DNA from 2 places in the Rhodococcus sp. NPDC003383 genome. Region 1 is predicted to be linked to the other one. Evidence: riboswitches for the same ligand, from Rfam matches in the RefSeq annotation. Region 1 holds a riboswitch; the other holds the start of a gene.
The links. Region 1 has a riboswitch for cobalamin ahead of ACWDTS_RS03770 (VWA domain-containing protein). Riboswitches for the same ligand answer to the same signal wherever they lie in the genome.
Positions count from the first base shown of each region.

Region 2: linked by a shared signal. The riboswitch ahead of ACWDTS_RS02040 (ABC transporter substrate-binding protein) and the one ahead of ACWDTS_RS03770 (VWA domain-containing protein) in region 1 are both predicted to bind cobalamin.

Region 1 is NZ_JBSFRG010000003.1:14,752-22,222, forward strand. It holds gene ACWDTS_RS03745 (xanthine dehydrogenase family protein molybdopterin-binding subunit) at 1-421, shown strand, start outside; gene ACWDTS_RS03750 (FAD binding domain-containing protein) at 418-1,293, shown strand; gene ACWDTS_RS03755 ((2Fe-2S)-binding protein) at 1,286-1,768, shown strand; gene ACWDTS_RS03760 (cobalt-precorrin-4/precorrin-4 C(11)-methyltransferase) at 1,880-2,635, opposite strand; gene cbiE (precorrin-6y C5,15-methyltransferase (decarboxylating) subunit CbiE) at 2,632-3,843, opposite strand; cobalamin riboswitch at 3,884-4,080, shown strand; gene ACWDTS_RS03770 (VWA domain-containing protein) at 4,115-6,025, shown strand; gene cobO (cob(I)yrinic acid a,c-diamide adenosyltransferase) at 6,025-6,639, shown strand; gene ACWDTS_RS03780 (cobyrinate a,c-diamide synthase) at 6,661-7,471, shown strand, end outside.
Region 2 is NZ_JBSFRG010000002.1:23,436-30,906, forward strand. It holds gene ACWDTS_RS02020 (FAD-dependent oxidoreductase) at 1-1,239, opposite strand, end outside; gene ACWDTS_RS02025 (Rv0361 family membrane protein) at 1,533-1,964, shown strand; gene ACWDTS_RS02030 (rhodanese-like domain-containing protein) at 2,014-2,424, shown strand; gene ACWDTS_RS02035 (O-succinylhomoserine sulfhydrylase) at 2,421-3,644, shown strand; cobalamin riboswitch at 3,666-3,800, shown strand; gene ACWDTS_RS02040 (ABC transporter substrate-binding protein) at 3,882-4,787, shown strand; gene ACWDTS_RS02045 (FecCD family ABC transporter permease) at 4,850-5,812, shown strand; gene ACWDTS_RS02050 (ABC transporter ATP-binding protein) at 5,809-6,588, shown strand; gene cobU (bifunctional adenosylcobinamide kinase/adenosylcobinamide-phosphate guanylyltransferase) at 6,588-7,471, shown strand, end outside.

The sequences.
Region 1 (7,471 bases):
CGCGACCGGCGCGGTGAAGTTCCTGCGCTACATCGTCAGCGAGGACTGCGGCCCGATGATCAACCCCAACGTCGTGGAGGGCCAGATCTGGGGCGGCACCGTGCAGGGCATCGGCGGCGCCCTCTACGAGCACCTGGCCTACGACGAGACCGGCAACCCCGTGACCACCACGTTCATGGATTACCTGCTGCCGACCACCACGGAGGTCCCCGACATCGAACTCGGGCACATCGAAACACCGAGTCCCGGACCGGGCGGCCACAAGGGCGTCGGCGAGGGCGGCGCGATCGGATCGTCGCCCGCGGCCGTCAACGCGGTCGCAGATGCCCTCTCCCCCTTCGGAGTCGAGATCACCCGGCTGCCGCTGACCCCGTCGACCATCGTGTCGATGATCGAGCAGGCCCGGACGGTGACGGCATGAAACCGGCAGCATTCGACTACCACGCGCCCGCGACCGCCGAGGAAGCCGTCGCACTGATCAGCGAACTCGGCGACGAAGCGAAGTTCATCGCCGGCGGACAGTCCCTGATGCCGATGCTCAACCTGCGGCTGGCCGTGTTCGAGCACCTCGTCGACCTGCGCCGCGTACAGACCTTGCGCGGCATCGAAATTCGCGGCGATTCGGTGTGGATCGGCGCCGGCACCACGCACAGCACGGTCGGCCGGTCCGAGCAGATCCGGACTGCGGTGCCTCTGCTGTCGCGCGCGACCCCGCTGATCGGGCACTTCCAGATCCGCAACCGGGGCACGATCGGCGGGTCGATCGCCCACGCGGACGGCGCCGGCGAATACCCGGCCGTCGCGCTGACACTCGACGCCGAGATCGAGACACTGTCGCCCGGCGGCACCCGCACGATCCCCGCGTCGCAGTTCTTCACCGGCATGTGGAGCACCGACCTCGCCGAGGACGAACTGATCACCGGTATCACCTTCCCGGTCGCGCCGGCTCGCAGCGGCTACGCGATCGAGGAGTTCACCCGTCGCAGCGGCGATTTCGCGGTCGCGGGTGCGCTGGTCGCGTTGACTCTCGCCGAGGACTCGACGATCGAACGGTGTGCGATCACCACGTTCGGGCTGGGTCCCACCGCAACCCGCGCGACCGTCGTCGAACAGGCTCTCACCGGCGGGGCTGTGGCCGAGCAGGATCCGGAGATGGTGGCCCGGGACGTTCTTGCCGGTGTCGAGTCGATCTCCGAGGACCTGCACGGTCCGGTCGAGTACCGCAAGCGTGTCGGCACGGCAATGGTGGCGCGCGCATGGCAGCGCGCCGTGGAGGAGGCAACGCATGGCTGACGTCGACATCGAGGTCCGGATCAACGGCACGAGCTTTCGCCGCACCGTGCCTCCGCGGCTGACCCTCGCCGATTTCCTTCGCGTCGACTGCGGTTTGACCGGAACACATCTCGGTTGCGAGCACGGGGTCTGCGGCGCCTGCACCGTGATGCTCGACGGGGAAGCGGTCCGCGCGTGCCTGGTGTTCGCGGTGCAGGCCGACGGTTCCGAGATCACGACCATCGAGGGGATCGCCGAACCCGACGGCACGCTGTCACCGGTCCAGGCCGCGTTCCGCGATCACCACGGTCTCCAGTGCGGCTTCTGCACACCGGGTTTCGTCGTCACCGCGAGCGCATTCCTGCGGGACAACCCGTCCCCGACCGACGACGAGATCCGGGAAGCGCTGTCCGGGAACATCTGCCGCTGCACCGGCTATCAGGGAATCATCGCGGCCGTGAAGGCGGCCGCGGGCACCGTCGCTGCCGACGACTGAACGAGGGGCCGAGGGCAGGGGCCGGGATTTCTCTCCCGTTCTTCCGAGCGAACGGTACATTCAGTCGATCTGAGCGAGTGAGTGTACCGCTCGCTCGGGCGGAGGGGCAGGTCAGCGCACCCGGTCGCGCGCCGGATCGTAGAGATGTGAGCACGCGACGTCCGCCTGCTCCCGGATGCCGAGTGCCCGGCCGACGAGGATGACCGCGGTGTGCTTCAGTTCCGCCGCCTCGGCGAGGTCGGCGATGTCGGCGAGCGTGCCGCGCAGCACCACCTGATTCGGCCGGGACGCGAACGCCACGACCGCGGCCGGGCAGTCCGTGCCGTACTCTGCGCTCAACTCCTCCGCGAGCGTGCGGATCCGCGTGATCGCCAGGTGCAGAACGAGACTCGCGCGAATCCCCGCGACCTTCGCGAGCGCCTCGGTGTCGGGCATCTTGGTGGAGCGGGCCTGCGTGCGGGTGAGCACGACGGTCTGCGCGAGTTCGGGAACGGTCAGTTCGGTGCCGAGCGTCGCGGCGGCCGCGGCGTACGCGGGCACCCCCGGCGTGACGTCCCACGGCACGCCCGCGGCGTCGAGTCGCCGGGTCTGCTCGGTGAGGGCCGAATACAGCGACGGGTCACCGGAACACAACCGCACGGCGTCGAGTCCGCGTCGGTGCGCATCGACGAGATGCGCGGTGATCTCGTCGAGATCGAGGTTCTGGGTGTCGATCAGTTCGGCGCCGGCCGCGCAGTGCGACAGCACCTCCTCGTCCAGGTAGGTGCCCGCGTACAGCACCATCGGCGCCTCACGCAGCAGGGCAACCGCCCGCAGCGTCAGCAGATCGGCCGCCCCCGGTCCGGAACCAACGAAATGTACTGTCATTTTCCACCTTTCACGACACTCCACTGCACCACCGGACGCAGCGCCTGCCAGCCGGTGAACGTTCCGATCGCGGCGGCGTGTTCGACCGACAGCCGCGTGAGTTCTCCCCCGCGGCGCTTCCACCACTCGACCAGCACCGCCTCGGTCTCCAGCGTCACCGCGTGCGCGACGAGGCGGCCACCGGGGCGCAGCGCATCCCAGCAGGTGTCGAGCACCCCCGGCCGGCTGCCTCCGCCGCCGACGAAGATCGCGTCGGGCGTCTCGAGTCCGGCCAGCACGGCGGGGGCGGCACCACGCACGACCTGCACCGTGGCCGGGACGCCGAGTCGGGCGGCGTTGCGTTCGATCGCGTCGGCGCGGGCGTCGTTGTGCTCGAGCGCGACGGTGCGGCAGCGTGGATCGGTGCGGGCCCACTCGATGCCCACCGACCCGGCGCCGGCCCCGACGTCCCACAGCACCTGGCCCGCTTTCGGGGCCAGCGCGCACACCGCCGCGACGCGGATCGGACGTTTGCTGAGTTGCCCGTCGTGCTCGAAACAGTCGTCGGGCAGACCCGGCGTGGTCGAAAACCCTTCAGCTCCGCAACATTCGATGCACAACAGGTTCAGGTCGGCGGCCGGCATGTCGACGAACTCGGAGGCCCGCCCGTCGCGGCGCGTTTCGTCGGTGGGATGTCCGAGGTTTGCGAGCACGGTGACGCGGGCGTCTGCGAAACCGGCGTCGACGAGCAGTCGCGCCACCTCCGCCGGACCGGAGGCGTCGGAGGTCAATACGACGAGGCGGCGGTCGCGTGTCAGATAGCGGCGCAATGTGCCGACGTGGCGGCCCACCAGGGTGACGGTGTCGCAATCCTCTGCGGCCCAACCCATCCGGGCCCTGGCCAACGCAACGGAGGATACCGTCGGGATCACCCGCACGGCACCGGATCCGAGTCGGCGGATCAGCGTGGTGCCGATGCCCGACACCATCGGGTCACCGGACGCGACCACGACGACGTCGCGCCCGGCGTGCCGCGCCAGCAGGTCGTCGAGACCGGCGAGCAGCGGCGACGGCCACGGCTCGCGGAGAGCGGGCGTGTCCGGCAGCAGTGCGAGGTGCCGGCGTCCGCCGATGAGCACGTCGGCCTGCAGCACCTGCGCCTGCCCTTCGGAGGTGATGCTGTCCCAGCCGTCCGCACCGACGCCGACGACATTGATCGAGGAACCCATGGCGGTGAACCATAACCGAGACTCTCCGGCTACACTCGGCGGCGGTAGTGACAATCGAGGTGCTCCTTCACAGGGGATAATCGGGAAGCCGGTGTGAATCCGGCACAGGCCCGCTGCGGTGACCCGGGAGTCGTCGATCACGCGCGTAAGCGCAGCCACTGGACCGTCGGTCCGGGAAGGCGATCGCACGGCGCTCGACCGGGAAGTCCGAATACCGGCCTCGATTCGGCTGCCGGACAGAACGTCCCAGCGGGAGCCTGTGGAGGATCTTGTGCACGTGTATCCGTTCAGCGCCGTCGTCGGCTCCGACGACCTGGCGCTGGCCCTGACCCTGTGTGCCGTCTCGCCGGCGATCGGCGGGGTGCTGGTGCGCGGCGAGAAGGGCACCGCGAAATCGACGATGGTGCGGGCGCAGGCGGCACTGTTGCCGCAGGTCACCGTGGTCACTGACTGTCGTTTCGGGTGCGATCCGGATGCCCCGGATCCGGCGTGCGTCGACGGTCCGCACCCCGCCGGTGCCGCCGCGCGCACCCGCCCGGCCCGGCTCGTGGAACTGCCGGTCGGCGCCACCGAGGACCGGGTCACCGGGTCGCTGCACCTGGGCAAGGCGCTGGCCGAGGGGACCGCGGAATACGAGCCCGGACTGCTCGCGCTCGCGCACCGCGGCGTGCTCTACGTCGACGAGGTGAATCTGCTGCACGACCATCTCGTCGATCTGCTGCTCGATGCCGCCGCGATGGGTCGTTCGACCGTCGAGCGTGACGGTGTCTCCGTCACGCACGCGGCCCGGTTCGTCCTGGTGGGGACGATGAACCCGGAGGAGGGCGAGCTGCGGCCGCAGCTGCTGGACCGGTTCGGGCTCACCGTCGAGGTCGCGGCGCCACGTGATCCCGCGCAGCGTGCGGAGATCGTCCGGCGTCGCCTGGCGTTCGATGCCGACCCGGACGGATTCGTCGCAAAGTGGTCCGACGCCGAGGCCGCGTTGTCGCGTCGCATCGCCGATGCCCGGCTCCGGCTCCCGCACGTCCGCCTGCCCGATGCCGCGCTCGTCGCGATCGCCGAGGTGTGCGCGGCGTTCGACGTCGACGGGATGCGCGCCGACCTGGTGACCGCGAAGGCCGCGGTCGCGCACGCCGCGTGGTGCGGGCGCGGCGAGGTGACCCGCGAGGACATCGCGGTCGCGGCGAAACTCGCGTTGCCGCACCGGCGTCGCCGCAATCCGTTCGACTCCCCCGGGATGGACGACCGGCTGCTCGACGACCTGCTCGACGACGGCGGCGAGCCCGACGGCCCCGACGACGATCCGGGCGGTGGTGGCTGCGAGGGCCCGGACACCTCCGGCCAGGATCCCCAGGGTCGGCCCGCCGAGACGACGGTGACGGCCCCCGCCGAGCCCTATCGTGCCCGCCTGCTGACCGCGGACCGGACCGGTCGCGGAGCGGCGGGGCGTAGGTCGCGGGCACGCACCACGATCGGCCGCACGGTCGGGGAGCACAACGGCGACTCCGGCCCGATCCACCTGCCCGCGACCATCCGCGCCACCGCCGCACGCCCGTGTGCCTTTGTGGCGGCTGGGACCGCCACAAAGGCACACGGGTGGGAGCTGCGGCGGAAGGTCATCGAAGGCAAGGAAGCCAACCTGGTGCTGCTGTGCGTCGACGCCTCCGGGTCGATGGCCGCGAAAGCACGGATGACGCAGGTGAAGACCGCGATCCTGTCGCTGCTGCTCGACGCCTACCGCCGCCGCGACACCGTCGGGCTCGTCACCTTCCGCGGCGACGGCGCGCATCTGCTGCTGCCTCCGACGAACTCCGTCGACGTCGCCGCGACCCGGTTGCGGGAACTGCCCGCCGGCGGCCGCACGCCGCTGGCGGAGGGGCTGGCCGAGGCCGCCGAGACCATTCGACGGCACCGCTTACGCGATCCCGACCGGCGGGCGCTGCTCGTCGTCGTCACCGACGGTCGCGCCACCGCCGGTCCCGACGCCGTGAACCGCTCACTCGCTGCCGCCGAACTCATTGCCGCACAGGGCATCTCCTCCGTGGTTCTGGACTCGGAGACCGGCCGGTTCCGGATGGGACTCGCACGACGGCTCGCCGAACGTCTGGGTGCCGAGTACGTCGCGGTCGGCGACGTGCAGGCCGACGCCATCACCACCGCGATCCGAGGGAGGGCCGCCTGATGCCGAAGGGACAACCGATCGCGGTCCCCGACGACGGTCTCACCACCCGGCAACGCCGGAACCGGCCGCTGCTCATGGTCAACACCGGCGACGGGAAGGGCAAGTCGACGGCCGCGTTCGGTCTCGCGCTGCGCGGCTGGAACCAGGGCTGGTCGGTCGCGGTCTTCCAGTTCGTGAAGTCCGCGAAGTGGCGGCTCGGCGAGCAGACGGCGTTCGAGACGCTCGGGGCGTTGCACGACGAACGCGGCACCGGCGGGGCCATCGAATGGCACAAGATGGGGTCGGGTTGGTCGTGGTCGCGCAAGGACGGCACCGAGGAGGACCATGCCGCCGACGCCCTCGCCGGATGGCGGGAGATCCGGCGCAGGCTCGAGGCCGAACAGCACGGGCTGTACGTGCTGGACGAGTTCACCTACCCGATCAACTGGGGCTGGGTGGACATCGACGAGGTCGTCGACACCCTCGTCCACCGCACCGGACATCAGCACGTGATGATCACTGGTCGCCGCGCCCACCCCAAGCTCGTCGACGCGGCAGACCTGGTCACCGAGATGACCAAGATCAAGCATCCGATGGATGCCGGACAGAAGGGCCAGAAGGGCATCGAATGGTAGGCACAGCATGGTAGGCACAGCATGGTAGCCATACCACGGCTGGTGATCGCCGCTCCCGCATCGGGGCACGGAAAGACCACCGTTGCAACAGGTCTCATGGCTGCACTCCGCGTGACCGGTCACGTCGTGTCCGGGCACAAGATCGGACCCGACTACATCGATCCCGGCTACCACGCCCTCGCCACCGGCCGCCCGGGCCGCAACCTCGACCCGCACCTCGTCGGCACCGACCTGGTCGCGCCGCTGTTCCTGCACGGAGCGGCCGGTGCCGATCTGGCGATCGTCGAAGGCGTCATGGGCCTGTACGACGGGATGCTCGGCACCGAGGGGTTCGCCTCGACCGCCCACGGCGCCGCGCTCCTGCAGGCCCCCGTGGTGCTCGTCGTCGACATCTCGCACGCCTCGCGGTCGATCGCGGCGGTCGTGCACGGCATGGCGTCCTACGACCGGGGCGTCCGTATCGCCGGGGTGATCCTCAACAAGGCCGGATCGCAGCGGCATTCCGACGAGGTGACCGCCGCGCTGGAACCGACCGGGATCCCCGTGCTGGGTGTTCTGCAGCGCGACGACGGGATCAGCGCCCCGTCGCGACATCTGGGGCTGGTGCCGGCGCAGGAGCGCGACGAGACGGCCGGGCAGCTGGACCGGCTCGCCGACCGGATCGCCGCGCACGTCGACCTCGCCGAGATCGTCCGGATCGCCCGCAGCGCACCGGATCTGCACGCAGAACCGTGGTCCCCCGGCGCCGGCACGGAGGAGGATGGTCCGGTCGTCGCGATCGCCGGCGGTCGCGCCTTCACGTTCCGCTACACCGAGACCGAGGAGATGCTGC
Region 2 (7,471 bases), on a different contig from region 1:
GACGACGGCATCCGCGTCGGGCTCGGCCGGGGTGTTCAGCCGGCCCTTGGCGTGGTCCTCGAGCAGGTTCGCGACCGTCTCGTTCGCGTCGCCCTTGGTGTGGCCGATCAGGCCGACCGGGCCGCGCTTGATCCAGCCGGTGACGTAGGTGTGCGGCAGGAACCGGTCGTGGCCCTCGGCGGTCTCGTCGGCGACGACGCGGCCGGCCTCGTTGGGGACGGTGCCGGCCTGGTCGTCGAACGGCAGCTGCGCGATGTTCTGCGACAGGTAGCCCACGGCGCGGTAGACCGCCTGGACCTCCCAGTCGTTGAACCTGCCGGTGCCGCGGACGTTGCCGGTGCCGTCGAGCTCGGTGCGCTCGGTGCGCAGACCGACGACCTTGCCGTTCTCGCCGAGCACCTCGGCGGGCGACTCGAAGAAGTGCAGGAACAGCTTGTGCGGGCGGTCGCCCACGTCGCGGATCGCCCAGTCCTGCAGGGTGTTGGCGACCATGTCGACCTGCTTGGAGTTGCGGCGCGCGAGCTCGGAGCCCTCGTCGTACTCGATGTCCTCCGGATCGACGATGACCTCGATGGTGGGCGAGTGGTCGAGTTCGCGCAGCTCGAGCGGGGTGAACTTGGCCTGCGCCGGGCCGCGGCGACCGAAGACGTGCACCTCGACGGCCTTGTTCTTCTTCAGGCCCTCGTAGACGTTCGGCGGGATCTCGGTCGGCAGCAGTTCGTCGCCGGTCTTGGCGAGCACGCGGGCGATGTCGAGGGCGACGTTGCCGACGCCGAGCACCGCGACCTTCTCGGCCTCGAGCGGCCACTCGCGCGGCACGTCCGGGTGGCCGTCGTACCAGGACACGAAGTCGGCGGCGCCGTAGCTGCCGTCGAGGTCGATGCCGGGGATGTTCAGGGCCCGGTCGGCGTTGGCGCCGGTGGAGAAGATCACCGCGTCGTAGAACCGCTTCAGGTCCTCGAGGGTGAAGTCGGTGCCGTAGTCGAGGTTGCCGAGCAGGCGGACCTGCGGCTTGTCGAGCACCTTGTGCAGGGCGGTGATGATGCCCTTGATGCGCGGGTGGTCCGGGGCCACGCCGTAGCGGATCAGGCCGAACGGCGCCGGCATGCGTTCGAACAGGTCGATGCTGACCCCGGGATCCTGCGCAGTGTCGGACTTCATGAGCGCATCGGCGGCGTAGATACCGGCGGGGCCGGCACCGACGATGGCGACGCGAAGGGGACGAGTCTGATCGGTCATCAGGGGTCAACTACCTCTTCGGAGAACGGACGGACGTGATTCAGCTTAATTTAGGTTGCCCTCTGATGGGCCGACACGGTGCCGCGGCAGACGGGCGGCGAGTGCGTGCAGAACGCAGCTGGGTGGGGAATCGCTTCAGCGACAACACATATGGGCAGACACACGACAGAGGTCGACGGCGAGACGTCGAACGAGGTGTGCGTAGGCCATGAACCAATTCCTACCTCGAGAGGGTTTATTGAGGCAAATGCGCCCCGACCGGCGGCAATCGACCTCCACCTAGGATCGGGGGCATGGCAGACAAGCGACCCGCACCCGAACCGGACCCCGACGAGCCCGAACGCAGCACCGCCGGACCGTTCCTCGGGGCCCTCGCCGTCGTGGTCGTGCTCATCCTCGTCGTCGTCGCCGGGCAGGTCTTCGGACCGTCCGACGAGTCCCTGAGCGACTCCGATCTGGTGTCCCGGACGGTCGACGACTACGTGCGAGCGCACAACGCCGACGACGACGATGCGATGACGCGGCTTCGCTGCGCCGAGCTGCCCGCCGATCAGGCTCCGCTCGCCGACGTCGACGGGGAGGCCACGATCGACAAGTTCGGCACCGTCGACATCGAGGGAGGCCGGGGCCGCGTCGAGACCCGCACCACCGTCGACGGAGAGCAGGACACGGTCGTCTGGTCGTTGACGCGCGTCGACGGCGACTGGCGGATCTGCACCGCCTGATTCCCCGCCCGCCTCGCAGGCCCCGACACGTCTGTGGAAAGCTGGTGCGGTGAGCTACGCAGGTGATATAACGCCGCAGCAAGCCTGGGAGCTGCTGCAGGAAAACCCGGATGCCGTGCTCGTCGATGTGCGTACCGACGCCGAGTGGAAGTACGTCGGGGTCCCCGAGACCTCGTCCATCGGTCGCCGCACCGTCTTCGTCGAATGGGTCGGCTACCCGAACGGTGCGCCCAACCCCCGGTTCGTCGACGAACTGCGCGAGGCCGGCATCGAAAAAGGGCCGGTCGTCTTCCTGTGTCGCTCGGGGCAGCGTTCCATCGGTGCCGCCGTCGCGGCGACCGCTGCGGGCCTGACCCCGTCCTACAACGTTCTCGAAGGATTCGAAGGCGCCCTCGACCCCGAGGGTCATCGCGGCGCCCAGGGCTGGCGGGCGGCGGGCCTGCCGTGGAGGCAGTCGTGAGTGCAATTCCCCAGGGTGGCGCGTTCCAGCGGCCACTGCCCGATTCGGTGCGCCCTGCCACGGTCGGTGTCCGCGGCGGCCTGCTGCGCTCCGGATTCGAGGAGACCTCCGAGGCGCTGTACCTCAACTCCGGCTTCGTGTACGAATCGGCCGAGGCCGCCGAGCAGGCCTTCACCGGTGAGGTCGACCACTTCGTCTACTCCCGGTACGGCAACCCGACCGTGAAGATGTTCGAGGAGCGGCTGCGGCTGCTCGACGGTGCCGAAGGCGCGTACGCCACCGCCAGCGGCATGTCCGCGGTGTTCACCGCACTCGGTGCGCTGCTCGGCCAGGGCGACCGCCTCGTCGCGGCCCGCAGCCTGTTCGGTTCGTGCTTCGTGGTGTGCAACGAGATCCTGCCCCGGTGGGGTGTGGAGACCGTGTTCGTCGACGGCGAGGACCTCGACCAGTGGGAGCAGGCACTGTCGGTGCCGACCACCGCGGTGTTCTTCGAGACCCCGTCGAACCCGATGCAGACCCTCGTCGACGTCCGCAAGGTCTCGGAGATGGCACACGCTGCCGGCGCGAAAGTGGTGCTGGACAACGTGTTCGCCACCCCGCTGCTGCAGCGCAGCCTCGACCTCGGTGCCGACATCATCGTCTACTCCGGCACCAAGCACATCGACGGCCAGGGCCGCGTGCTCGGCGGTGCCATCCTCGGCCCGAAGGACTACATCGACGGGCCCGTGCAGCAGCTCATCCGCCACACCGGTCCGGCGCTGAGCCCGTTCAACGCCTGGACGCTGCTCAAGGGCCTCGAGACGATGCCGCTGCGCGTGCAGCGCTCGGTGGACACCGCGCTCGAAATCGCCCGGTTCCTCGAGACGCAGGACGCGGTGAACTGGGTCAAGTACCCGTACCTCGAATCGCATCCGCAGTACGAACTCGCCCGGTCGCAGATGAGCGGCGGCGGAACCGTCGTCACCTTCGAGCTCGCCGCCGCCGAGGGCGAAGGCAAGAAGAAAGCGTTCGAGCTGCTCAACAAGCTGCGGATCGTCGACATCTCCAACAACCTCGGTGACGCGAAGTCGCTCATCACGCACCCGGCGACGACGACGCACCGCGCGATGGGCCCGGAAGGGCGCGCCGCGATCGGCCTGGCCGACGGGGTGGTGCGCCTGTCCGTGGGACTGGAGGATCCCCAGGATCTCCTCGAGGATCTCCAGCAGGCGCTGTCCTGACCTGGTAAGCCGTGGGCTACGCTGCGGGTGTCCTGTCACGCCGACAGGGCACCCGCTGCGTTTTCGGTGAAGCCGGTGCGAGTCCGGCGCTGTCCCGCAACTGTGAATCCCGTACCTCGGGTGAGCCAGGTCAGCCGGCGTCGCGGGCCGTACGTACTGGTCCTCGGACGAAGGACGGTGGCGTGCCGCAACGCATCCGTTGCAGCCGTGCTGTTTTCGTCCTCCGAGCAACGGAGGATGGCTGTGCCCCTCGACAACACCCGACGGTTGTTCGCCGCCGGCATCACGGTATTCGCCCTCTTCGCCGCCGGGTGTTCCGGTGGCGACGACACCTCTCCCGCCGGTGAGACCGACTCGGCTTCCGCCGACGTCCCGCAGGCCATCGTGTCGTTGAGTCCGACCAGCACCGAGATGCTCTTCGCCATCGGCGCGGGCGACCAGGTGATCGCCGTCGACGACCGGTCCGACTACCCGGCCGAGGCCCCCGTCACCGACCTGTCGGGCTTCACCCCCAATGTCGAGGCGATCCTCGGATACGAACCCGACCTGGTGGTCTCCAACGCCGACACGGCGGATCTCGTCGCCGGGCTCGAACAGGCCGGGGTCGAAACCCTGATCCTTCCGGCCGCCGAGGACTTGGACGACACCTACGACCAGATCGAGCAGCTCGGCGCCGTCACCGGACACGTCGGCGAAGCGGCCGAACTCGTCGCGCAGATGAAGACGGACATCGACGAGACCCTCGCCGGCCTCCCCGAACGGGAAACTCCGCTCACCTACTACCACGAGCTCGACAACACCTTCTACAGCGTCACCGACGACACCTACATCGGGCAGATCTACGGGATGCTCGGCCTCAGGTCCATCGCCACCGGTGGCGACGGCTACCCGCAGCTGTCGAACGAGTTCATCCTCGAACAGAACCCCGACGTCGTGTTCCTCGCCGACGGGCAATGCTGCGGCGTGACGCCGGAAGTCGTCGCCGCGCGCGCCGGCTGGAACGAACTCGGCGCCGTGCGCGACGGTCGCGTCTACGTCCTCGACGAGGACATCGCCAGCCGATGGGGTCCGCGCGTCGTGGATCTCGTGCGCGAACTCGCCGCGATCGTCGCGGCAGCACCGGCAGTCCAGCCCACACCGTGACCTCGACGCCGCGCCGCCGCGCCCTCGTGCTGGGTGGCGCGGCGCTCGTTCTCCTCGCCGCGATGCTCCTCGGGATCCTCGTCGGTCCCGCGGGGCTCACCGCGCGCGGCGTCCTGCTCGACATGGCCGATGCGCTGCCGTTCGTCGACGTCGACTCCGGGTTGTCCACGCGCCAGCAGGCGATCCTGTGGAACATCCGCATGCCGCGCGTTGTTCTCGGTGCCGTGGTCGGCGCGATGCTCGCGATCGCCGGAGCCGCCTACCAGGGCGTGTTCCGCAATCCGCTCGCCGACCCCTACCTTCTCGGAGTGTCGAGCGGTGCGGGTCTCGGGGCGACCCTCGCCATCGTCGTCGGCGGCGCAGCCGGATTCGCCGGGGTGCCCATGGCCGCATTCGCAGGCGGTCTGCTCGCGGTGGCCGCCACGTACATGCTCGGACGCTCCGTCGGCACCGGGCGCACCGAAGTGGTCATCATCCTCGCCGGTGTCGCCGTCGCTGCGTTCGCCAACGCCATCCAGACGTTCTTCATGCAGCTGCACGACGACACGCTGCGTCAGGTGTATTCGTGGATGCTCGGTCGCCTGTCCACCGACGGCTGGTCCGACGTCCTGACGATCCTGCCCTACGTGATCGTGTCGGTCGCTGTCATCGCGCTGCACCGGCGGACTCTCGACGTCATGTCGGTCGGCGACGTCGAAGCGTCGAGTCTCGGCATCGACCCGGCCCGCGTCCGTCTGGTTCTGGTGGGCGTGGCCACCCTCGGCACCGCCGCCGTGGTGTCCGCCAGCGGGCTCATCGGATTCGTCGGCATCGTCATCCCGCACGCGGTGCGCCTCGTCGTGGGTCCCGGCCACCGACTGTTGCTGCCGCTGTCGCTCATGGTGGGTGCGGCCTTCATCGTTCTCGCCGACATCGTCGCTCGCACCGCGATGTCACCGGCCGAACTTCCCATCGGTGTCGTCACCGCCGCGATCGGCGCGCCGTTCTTCCTGTTCGTCCTGCGTCGCAGCCGGGGTGTCGCATGACCGTGACGTGTAAGTCTGTGTCGGCCAAACGCGGAGGAGTCGAGGTCCTCCACGACATCGACCTCGTCGTGTCCGCCGGAACGTGGGTGTCGCTCGTGGGCCCCAACGGTTCGGGCAAGACGACACTGCTGCATTCGATCGCCGGACTGGTCGCCGCGACCGGCGACATCACCGTCGCCGGCGTGACGCCCCGCAAGTCCGGTCGACGCGCGGTGGCGCGGGCGGTCGCGTTGATGCCGCAGCGGCCGATCGTTCCCGAAGGGGTCACGGTGCGGGAACTGATCCGGCTCGGACGCACCGCCCACATTCCGCGTTTCGGCAGCGAGAAGCCGCATGATGTGGAGATCGTCGACCGGGTCATCGCCCGGCTCGAACTCGAAGACTTCGCGCCCCGCTCGGCAACCGAGTTGTCCGGCGGAGAACTGCAACGAGTGGTGCTGGCGCGCGCACTGGCGCAGCAACCCGACGTGCTCCTGCTCGACGAACCCACCAGTGCCCTCGACATCGGTCACCAACAGCAGGTGCTCGACCTCGTCGATTCCATGCGGTGCGAGGAGAACCTGACGGTGATCGCCGCGATGCACGATCTCACGTCCGCGGCCCAGTACGGCCAGCGCCTGGTCCTCCTCGACCGAGGACGCATCGTCGCCGACGGACCGCCCGCCGAGGTGCTCACCGCCGACCGGATCGCGCAGGTGTACGGGGCGCGGGTCGAAGTGCTCGACCGTCGTGACGGCCGGGCGGTACTGCCCCTGCGGGAACGGGAGGACGCGTGATGGAGGTCGTACTCCTCGGGACGGGTGCCGCCGACGGGTGGCCCAACCCGTTCTGCCGTTGCCTCTCGTGCCTCGACGCGGAGCGGCGCGGTGAAATCCGCGGGCAGACAGCGGCTCTCGTCGACGACGTGCTGATGCTCGACTGCGGGCCCGAAGCGCCGCGGGCGGCGGTGCGCGCGGGCCGGACGCTGGCCGGGGTGCGGCACCTGCTGCTCACCCATTCGCACGCCGACCATCTGGGACCCCAGGTGTTGTTGTTCCGGTCGTGGATCGAGGCGGGGCACGAACTCGAGGTGATCGGTCCGGTCGATGCGCTGGACGTGTGCCGTCCCTGGGTGGGGCCGGACGATCCGGTGCGCTTCGTCCCGGTGGCGGCGGGCGACCGTCTGGCGGTGGGGGAGTACGACATACGGGTCCTTCCAGCGCGCCACCGGGTATTCCGCGACGGCGATGCCGTGCTCTACGATCTCGCCGATGCGCGCGGGTCGCGACTGCTGTGGGCATGCGATACGGGAGTGTGGCCGGCGGAGTGGTTCGACGGCGTGCGCGGCGCGGGGTACGACGTGGTGTTCCTCGAGGAAACATTCGGTGACCGATCCGATCTGTCCGACGGGCATCTCGGGTTGCCGGAGTTCGCGACGATGGTCGAGGGAATGCGCGACGTCGGTGCGATCACGGACACGACGGATGTGGTTGCGGTGCATCTCGGTCACCACAATCCCGTGATGGCGGAGCTCGGGGAGCGGTTGCGTAGAAGTGGCGCCCGAGCCGGGCGCGACGGTGAGGTGGTGCACGTGGGCGGCGGCAGTCGGGGTGGGGGACATCGGACGCTGGTGCTCGGTGGTGTGCGGTCGGGGAAGTCCCGGCACGCGGAAGAGTTGTG